One region of the Microbispora cellulosiformans genome, then DNA from elsewhere that is predicted to be linked to it. Evidence: riboswitches for the same ligand, from Rfam matches in the RefSeq annotation. Region 1 holds a riboswitch; the other holds the start of a gene.
The links. Region 1 has a riboswitch for cyclic di-AMP ahead of F5972_RS19910 (coiled-coil domain-containing protein). Riboswitches for the same ligand answer to the same signal wherever they lie in the genome.
Positions count from the first base shown of each region.

Region 1 (4,732 bases):
CGGGCCGTACGGCCGCCGAGGTGGGCGACGCGTTCGAGGGCGACGTGCTCGGCGACGACCCGGTGAAGGCGTTCGAGGCGTCCGCGCAGGGCGCCGTCCAGGCGGTGTACGCCGAGGGCGCCCTCACGAGCGTGGCTCACCTGTCCTTCGGCGACGTGCCGGGCGAGGAGTACATCACCGAGTTGTTCGCGGACGCGCTGATCCACACGTGGGACCTCGCGCGCGCCGTCGGCGGGCCGGAACGGCTCGACCCCGACCTGGTCGCGTCCTGCGCCGAATGGTTCGCCAAGGCGTGGGACGGCTACCGCGAGGCGGGGGTGATCGGGGACGAGCGGGACGTCCCGGCCGGCGCCGACCAGCAGACCCGGCTGCTCGCCGCGTGGGGCAGAAACCCCTGAGGCGAACGCCCGGACGACCCCGGAACCGGGTTACCGGCCCGTGGGGCGCTTGCCGTGGTTGGCCTTCTTCTTCCTGCGGGCCTTCGACTTGCGTGCGCGTCTGCCCATCGCGGCCGCCTTCCCTGGAGTACGGCTTTCGCCCACTGTCCTCCCGCGGGCGGGCGGCGGCAAGTACCCGCACCCCAACTCAACACTCCTGAACGTAAGCCTGGCATGATTTGGTGGAATCTGTTGACGGGAGTGGTGGATGCTGGCCCAGCAACGGCAGCAGGCGATCCTGGAGAGGGTGCGCAGGTCCGGCGGGGTGCGGGTCGCGCAACTCGTGCGTGAGCTCGGGGTGTCGGACATGACGATCCGCCGCGACCTTGAGGTCCTGGCGGAGCGCGGCCTGATCGTCAAGGTGCACGGCGGGGCCACCGCCACCGGCACCGGCTCCACCGAGGAGCCGGGCTTCGCGGCCAAGTCGATGCGGCAGCAGGCCGAGAAGGAGGCCGTCGCCCGCCGCGCGGCCCCGCTCGTGCCGCCGGGAAGCTCCGTCGCGCTCTCGGCCGGGACGACGACCTGGACGCTGGCCCACCACCTGGTGGACGTGCCCGAGCTGACCGTGATCACCAACTCCGTCCAGGTGGCCGACGTCTTCCACCGGGCGGGACGCCCCGACCAGACCGTGGTGCTCGTGGGCGGCGTGCGGACGCCGTCCGACGCGCTGGTCGGCCCGGTCGCGGTCGCGGCCGTCCGCTCCCTGAACGTCGACACCCTCATGCTCGGCGTGCACGGGATGAGCGTCCGGGCCGGTTTCACCACCCCCAACCTGCTGGAGGCGGAGACCGACCGCGCCCTGATCGCGGCCGCCCAGCGGCTCGTCGTCCTGGCCGACCACACCAAGTGGGGGACGATCGGCATCAGCACGATCGCGGCGCTCGGCGAGGCCGACGTGGTCGTGAGCGACGCGGGCCTGCCCGAGGAGGCCCGCGCCGTGCTGTCGGAGCAGGCCGGCGAGCTTCTCCTCGCCGATCCGTCCGGTGAGGCGTCCCTGGAGACCGCCTCCCTGTGACAGACACTCCCCGACGGCACACCCGCAGTGATGCCGCGAAAGAGCACTGTGAAGCTGGAGATCCACCGTGAAGCGCACCATCGCCCATCTGGCCGACGGCCGGGAGCTGATCTACTTCGACCGCCGCGACGACGCCGACCACGCCGCCGCCGACCCGCGGGATCTGCCCGCGCGCCCTCTCGCGTCCGAGTTGCGGCACGACCCGCTCATGGACGAGTGGGTGGCCGTCGCCCGGCACCGCCAGACCCGCACCCACCTGCCGTCCGCCCAGGAGTGCCCGCTCTGCCCCGGGCATCCCGGCTCGGAGATCCCCTCGCCGTACGAGGTGGCGGTGTTCGAGAACCGCTTCCCGTCGTTCAGCTTCAACACCGGCGCGTACGAGCAGGTGGGCGGGCTGAGCGAGGTGCGGCCGGGGATCGGGCGCTGCGAGGTCGTCTGCTTCACCTCCGACCACGACGCCTCCTTCAGCTCGCTCGGCGACGAGCGGGCCGTGCTGGTCGTCGAGGCGTGGGCCGACCGCACGGCCGAACTGTCCGCGCTGCCCGGCGTGGAGCAAGTCTTCTGCTTCGAGAACCGCGGCGCCGAGATCGGCATCACGCTGCCGCACCCGCATGGGCAGATCTACGCCTATCCGTACGTCACGCCGCGTACCCGGCAGATGCTGGACACCGCCGCCCGGCACCGCGGCGGCAACCTGTTCGCGGACGTCCTCGCGGCCGAGCGGAGGGGGCCCCGCGTGGTCGCCGCCAACGAGCACTGGACGGCCTTCGTCCCGGCCGCCGCCCGGTATCCGTTCGAGGTGCACCTCTACCCGCACCGCCGGGTGCCGGACATCCCGGCGCTGTCGCAGGAGGAGCGGGCCGCCTTCGCGCCGCTGTACATCGACGTGCTGCGCCGCCTCGACGGGCTGTTCGGCGTCGTCATGCCGTACGTCGCGGCCTGGCACCAGGCGCCGGTCACCTACCGGCGGGATCTGGCCTACCTCCACCTCCAGCTCTTCACGATCCGGCGGACGGCGGACAAGCTGAAGTATCTCGCCGGATCGGAGTCGGCGATGGGCGCCTTCGTCAACGACGTGCTCCCGGAGGAGGCGGCCCGCATGCTGCGTGAGGTGGTAACGGACTGATCTCCGTACGGTTGCGACTTGGGGTGGCAGTCGCCTTTTCTTTACCACTAGTATCCCTGGCACCACCGGTCACAGCCGGTGCCGCCTAATCCCGGGCGCCTCGCCCGGGAGCCGGGGACCCGTTCACGCCTCTGGGGTAAAGGCACGTCGCTGCCCGGGCTCCTCCAGCCCGCACCCGTCAGCTAACCCGGTCGGCAGATGGAGAGGAGTGGGCTCTGCCCCGCGCGTTCCCCCTGGCCGCAGGCGTGCTCACCGCCGCGGCCCTCGTCCTCGGCACTGCCGCCGGGGGCACCGCCGCCCCCAAGCCGACGGAGAAGCAGCTCAAGAAGCAACTCGCCGGCCTGCAGAAGAAGGTCGACCGGCTCATCGCCGACTACAACGCCAAGCGGGTCGCGCTCGCCAAGGCACGCGACGACGAGGCGGCGGCGCGCGCCCGCGTGAGCAGGGCGGAGGCCGACTACACGGCGACCCTCGACGAGGTCCGGGAGTTCGTCAGGCTGCGGTACCAGACCGACAGCGTGCGCGTCCTGCCCAACCTGACCGTCTCCGCGGTGGCCTACCAGCTCAAGGAGGAACAGGCCGCGAGGCTCGCGCGCGTGGACGAGGTCCGCGCCGAACGGCAGAAGGCCGCCGAGGCGGCGAAGGCGCTCACCGCGTCGCTGAAGTCGCAGGCCGCGGAGGTCGCCGGCCAGCGCCGGGAGGCCGAGAAGCTCATCGACGACATCCAGGACAAGATCGACCGCCTGGTCCCGATCGCCCCGGGCCGGAGGGCGAGCGGCTCGTGGGCGCCCGAGCTGCCGGCCGGAGCCGACAACATCACGCCCCGGATGCGGCTGATGCGGTCCGAGGTGGAAAGCCACTTCGATCTGGGCTTCCCGGTCGGCTGTTACCGGGCCGAGAACAGCGGCGAGCACCCCCTCGGCCGCGCCTGCGACTTCATGATGAGCTCGGGCGGCTCCATGCCCTCGGCGCAGATGCAGGCGCTCGGCGACAGCCTGGCCGCCTGGGCCATCAAGAACGGCCCGAAGCTCGGCGTGATGTACGTGATCTGGCGGCAACGCATCTACAACCTCGGTCATCCCGGCTGGCGCCCGATGTCCGACCGCGGCGGCGTCACCGCCAACCACTACGACCACGTCCACATCTCGATGTACTAGCGAACCGCGCCGGCGCTTCGATGGCGGCCGCCGGGTGCGGGACTACCGCGCGCGGGACTGCTGCCCGGTGTGCGTGCGCAGGGCGTCCGCGAACCACGTGAACACCGGTGCGAGGCTTGGCGGGGCGGGCCATCCGTTGATGACGGCCAGCAGGTGCCAATAGCGTTCCGCGCGGGGATCGCCGCCGATCTCCAGGCGCGTCAGCAGCCAGCGGCGCAAGCCGGCGTCGTCGGCTCGGCCGAAGGTCTGCGCGTACCGGGCGGTGAGGGCGTCGACGACGGGTGCGGCCTCGGCCGAACCCGGGGCTATACCGGCATCGAGCACGCGGCCGACGCTCTCGCGGACGGTTTCGGTGAGATCGTGGTGGAGGCCGGTGCGGTCGCCCTGCGCCCGCTGGGCCGCCTGGTACTCCGCCATGCGGCGGACGGCGGCGCGGAAGTCGGGATCCTGGGTGAGCTCGGCGAGTTCCACCCAGGCGTCGACCTGTTCGGGTTCGGGGTCGTCCGGCAGTTCGGGCATGGTCGAGCGCATCATGGCGACGAACTCGGCGTTGGCGTCGAGCCCGCCGAAGGTGTCGTCGATGAAGCCGGTGATCAGGCGCCGGCGTTCGTCGTCGGAGAGCTTGGCGAGTTTGTGCATGAGGTCCATCTCCTCGGGGGTGGAGCCCCGCTTGGCTACCGCGCGCAGTACGGCGCGCCGCAGCCGGAGGGTGCGGATCTGCACCTCCAGTGCGTCGGCGTGCGCGGCCGCGACCTCGGGCACCGAGACCTCCCGCTCCAGCACCTGCCGGATGACAGCGAGGTCGAGCCCCAGATCACGCAGGGTGCGCACCAGGTCCAGACGCGCGAGCGCGCCGATGTCGTAAAGCCGGTAGCCGCCCGGGCTGCGGTCTGCCGGCGGCACGATTCCGGTGTCGGAGTAGAACCGGATGGCCTTGACCGTCAGGCCGGTCCGCCGGGCCAGGGCTCCGATCGTGAAGAACGTGTCGCCGTCCATG
Region 1 covers NZ_VYTZ01000007.1:20,052-24,783, forward strand. Annotated here, with positions in the region: gene F5972_RS19895 (TIGR03086 family metal-binding protein) at 1-398, shown strand, start outside; gene F5972_RS19900 (DeoR/GlpR family DNA-binding transcription regulator) at 646-1,452, shown strand; gene galT (galactose-1-phosphate uridylyltransferase) at 1,520-2,578, shown strand; cyclic di-AMP (ydaO/yuaA leader) riboswitch at 2,651-2,789, shown strand; gene F5972_RS19910 (coiled-coil domain-containing protein) at 2,824-3,735, shown strand; gene F5972_RS19915 (MerR family transcriptional regulator) at 3,778-4,731, opposite strand.

Region 2 (4,732 bases), on a different contig from region 1:
TTTGTCTGGTGCAATGACGCGACGGCGACAGGGACCGTGTAAAAACGATGCCTATGGCTAAGGATGGGGACGAGGAGCCGATCGCGGACGACCTGGAGGCCGTCACGTCCGCGGTGCTCACCGCGTCGCGGGTGCTCGTCGCGATCTCCGCACGTTCCCTCGCCGCCGCGGAGGACAGGGTCACGCTGCCGCAGTTCCGGATGCTGCTGGTGGTCGGGCAGGGCGAGACCAAACTGGTGACGCTGGCCGAGAGGCTCGGCGTGAACCCCTCGACCGCGATGCGGATGGCGGACCGCCTCGCCGCCGCCGGGCTGCTGAAGCGTGAGGTGAACCCGCAGAACCGGCGTGAGACGCTGCTGCGGCTGACCGGCATCGGCCGGCGCATCGTGGACGAGGTCACGGCCCGGCGCGAGGCGGAGATCGCGGCGATACTCGCCCGGATGCCCGCCCCCCGGCGTCAGGCCCTGATCACCGCCATGCGCGAGTTCACCGACGCGGCCGGCGAACCACCCACGACCGCATCGTTCCCGCTGGGCTGGCCCGACCCGTCCTCCTGACCCCGCGCCCTGGGCGCTCGATCACCCTAGACGCCCGCCGGAGCCCGGCCGGGTACGCGGCAGCGGCGCACCCATCGGACCGGGGCTTGCGACCCGCTCAGCACCCGGAGGTGGCGCGCTCACCCCGAGACCGCGGCCGGGTCAACACCCAGAGACGGCGCGCTCACCCCGAGACCGCGGCCGGGCCGACGTCCAGAGGCGGCGCGTTCACTCCAAGGCCGCGGCTTGCTCAGCGCTGCGGCCTGCTCAGCATCCGGAGGCGGCGCACTCACCGGGGATGAGGCCGCCGGGGTCGCCGGCCGTCGAAGGCGTGTCGTCGTCCCGGCTCGACCCGGTCCCCGTGCCGCCCTTCGTGCCGCCGCCCGCCTTTCCGGCCGGCGCGGTCTTCGCCTGGCCCGTGCCGCCGGCCGCCTGGTCGCCGGACCCGTCCGCGCCGGAGCCTGTGCCGGAACCTGTGCCCGCAGTGTCTCCGGCGGGCGCCTGTGCGGAGCCTCCGTCCGCGCCACCGCCCTCGGAGCCGTCCGCCGAGCCGTCCTCGGATCCGGCGCCGGAGTCCGGCCCGGAGTCGGCGGGGTCACCGGCGCCGTTCTCCTGCGCCGGGGCCGTCGCCTGCCCGGCAGTGCCCGCGGAGGGGCCGCCGGCGTCCGTGGCGCCGCGCAAAGCGAAGCCCGCGCCCGCCGCCGCGAGTACGGCGACCAGGATCACGGCGACGACGACGAGGGGCTTCCTGCTCTTCGTGCCGGATGGTTCGTCCTGACTGGAGAGGACCTCCTGACGAAACTGATCATCCTGGCTCGTCGGTGAGGGGACGCGCCCGTACATGTGAGACAACTCCCAGCGGTCGGATCGGGGGAAAGCTCCACGGCTTCCGCGGGTGGCTGCCCACCTTAGCCGCGCGAGTCACCGAATTTCACAGACACCCGCAAACGATCTCAAACTCCCAGAATGTTCCCAGGCGTCTCTCCGGCCGGTCAGCCGAGATAGGGGAGATGGAGCGGCTCCTGAGCTGCGGCCGGGCCGGGCACCCCGGCCCCGGCGGTCTCCCGGCCGCGCCGCTCGCCGCCGTCCCCCGCCTGCCGCGGGCCGCCCTTGCGGTGCCGCCCGCCGGACGTCGCCGCCGCGGCGGCCCTGAACCGCAGGCCGGTCACCGCGGTCGAGACGAGCGCGAACAGCAGGCCGGCCGGCAGGACGGCGTCGCCCGGCGAGAAGACCGCGCCCAGCGACTGCCCGTGGCTCGCGGCCATGTTCCGCGTGGCCGACGCCGCCCCCTGGACGGCCGCGTCCGCCGCCCCCTGGACCGTGGCGTCCGCCGCCACCGGCTGGACGGTGACGGTCACCTTCGGGGTCGCCTTGACCTTGCGCGGCAGGCCGTACCCGACGATCTTGCTGGAGTCGCGCACCTTGCGCTTGAGCCAGACGCCGTCGACGTTGCCCTCGATCGTGTGGACCTTGCCGCCGACGACCTTCTCGACGATACCGACGTGGTCGATGTCCTTGATGCGCTTCGACCCCGACCAGGCGAAGAAGACCACCGCTCCCGGTTCCGGCTTCCGGCTCCAGGCGCCCTGCTGCTCGAACCACTTGGCGTGCTTGGTGGTCAGCGCGAACTCGCCGACGTGGTCCCGCACGCCCGCGCGGTCGGCCGCCCACGAGACGAACATGTCGCACCAGGGAGCCGCCTTGAAGTCGGAGTCCATGGCGATGTTGTCGGCGTACCACTCGCCGAACTTGGTCAGCTTCCCGGGCCGTTCGCGGTAGCCCAGTTCCGGGCGTACGGCGTCGAGCAGCTGCTGTGCAATCGGATCGGTAGAAATCGAAGGCTCCTATAGCGCGCGTCAGAACATGACGAACCCGCCCGCCGGGCACGACGGCATGGAGGCATGACCGTCACGCCGACGGACACGGCCGCGGCGGGCCGGAGTCGGACGGGATCGGACGGGTTTCAGAAACGGGAGATGTGGCAGCCCGTCACGGGCGCGCCGTCACCCCGGAAGCCTGGAGACGTTCCAGGGCGGGCATGTGGGCCGGGAACGGAACCCGGGCCGGGTGGGCAGGTGGAGCGGACACTCCACGCGCTCTCCTCTCCTTGGCCGCCTACCGGGTTAGCTGACGGGTTCGGGCCAGGAGTAGCCCTACCGGATGGTCCGGATTCACCCCAGAAGAGACGTGGGTCCCCGGTTCCCGGGTTCGATGACATCCGGGATTCGGCGGTCGCCGGTCGTCCTCGGGTTGAGGACCACGCACCGGCGCACTGACCGGAAGCATAGTAGATCACGAGTAGGACACGACCGAAATCCCGGCAAATAGGTCTATTTCCGCCCCTTCCGCATCATGCTTCCGCAGGTCCTCGCACCGGCGGCGCCCAATCGTGATTTGCGCCACATCACCCCGTGAGGGCTCAGCGGTGCCCTGCGGCCTGCCTGAACGGCCTGGAGCACGTGAACGGCCGGGCCGGCGTCATCGGCTGCTGCCCCGGCGCGGCAGATATTCGATCGTCCACTCGTCCGCCCCGGGGAAGATCATGATCAGGAGGTCCTGGGTGCTCCCCGGCTCCCCGGCCGGCACGCGGTAGTGCACCCGGATGCGATACCGGCCCCTGCCCCGGAAGGCGAGGTTCGGCAGATCGCTCTCCCCCTGGATCGGATCCATCAGCTCTATACGACCGGCCAGGCTCCGGTAGCCGACCTCGACCACACGGTCCCAGCCACTCGCCTCGACAGGTGGTCGGCGACGGTACAGCTCCGCCGTCAGGCAGTTGTCGAAGTCGGAGTGCGTGATCACCATCAGATGACCGGGGAGAGCGGCGACCAGGCCGTTCGCCTGCGCTCTCGTCAGCAGGTCGTCGTCGAGCGCGGCCTCCGTCTCCAGGGACTCGATCACCCCGTAGTCGGTGCCCATCAGAGCCCTCACGACTCGGAGCGGCCTGACCCGCGGCCGGTGAGTGGCGCTGTCGCAGGCCCGCTGGTTCACCGCCTCCTGCTGCCGGTACGCGGCCTCGTCGGCCGCCTGCTTCTTCCGCAGATCCACCGCTATCGGCGGGCAGACGGCGGCGAACACGTAGGCGTCGTCGTCACCCGGCCGGTAGGCGTCGCAGGCGGCGTGCCCGTAGGTGAGCAGGTCCTGGTCCGAGATGTCCGCGAAACGGCCGCTCTCGCGTGCGTCGCAGAGGAACCTGCGCTCACCCGCGCCGTAGGGCGGCACGGCGTGCGCGCCGCCCGAGCGCCCGTCCACGAAGCGCGCCTCGCAGGGACGGGAAGTGATCTCCCCCACCGCCAGGTCGGCCACCGGCAGGAGGGTCAGGAGCACCAGTACGGCGAGCACCGGTGCCGACCTGCGCGGCAGTCGGAGGAGCGCCAGGCTCAGCGCCCGGCGGAGCCGGTGGCGGGGCATGCGCACCGCCGCGAGCGCGCACAGGGCGGCCACGGCGGCGACGGCGTCCGGGAGGAGAATCAGCCTGACCCCCAAAGCCCCGCCCCACCTGTCCAGGCAGGCCGCGTCCCTCGCGAGGTCCAGCGCGAACGCGAGCGGGGCGAGGCCGAACAGGACGAGCAGCGGCGCCGCCGCGACGCGGGCGAGCACCCGCCCGGCCCGGGGACGTCTCGCCCGGATGGCGGCCCAGTGCGCGGCGAACGCGACAACGATGCCGGGGAGCCCCGAATACCAAGCCAGGGGGAAGTACGTACGGGCGGGCCACCACACATCGGTGGCTGCGTCGTAGAGATCGCGCACGGGGCAGTATCCGAACGAGAACCAGGTGAAGCCGTGCTGGGCCAGGGTCAGGCTGTAGGCGAGCCCTGCCGACGACGCCGCCAGAGCGGCGGCCCACCACCACCGTGATCTTCGCGACACGAGCCGACACGTTATCGCCCGCCCCCGACAGAGTCGCGGCGGAAAGGCGGGCCGCGGCAGGCGCCGGCCGCGGGACGGTCCTGGGACGGGGAGACCGGCGGAGGACAACCTCCGCCGGCCGTCCGCCGTACGCCACGCGCGCCGGCTGGGGCGCGGCGGCGCCGGCTACCACTCGCCGCCGGGTGAGCCGACTCCCCTGCGCCGGCCGTGCTCGTGCTGCCGGTAGTTGGCCGCGAACGCCAGCGCGCCGAGGCCGAACAGGAAGATGATCGCTCCGGTGACCACGTTGTTCCAGATGGTCGCGGTGGTCGCCGGCTGGCCTCTGA
Region 2 covers NZ_VYTZ01000015.1:74,242-78,973, reverse strand. Annotated here, with positions in the region: gene F5972_RS30600 (MarR family winged helix-turn-helix transcriptional regulator) at 54-557, shown strand; gene F5972_RS30595 (hypothetical protein) at 804-1,379, opposite strand; gene F5972_RS30590 (CHAP domain-containing protein) at 1,529-2,254, opposite strand; cyclic di-AMP (ydaO/yuaA leader) riboswitch at 2,633-2,777, opposite strand; gene F5972_RS30585 (hypothetical protein) at 3,015-4,406, opposite strand; gene F5972_RS30580 (SPW repeat protein) at 4,572-4,732, opposite strand, start outside.
Region 2: another riboswitch for cyclic di-AMP. It lies ahead of F5972_RS30590 (CHAP domain-containing protein); the one in region 1 lies ahead of F5972_RS19910 (coiled-coil domain-containing protein).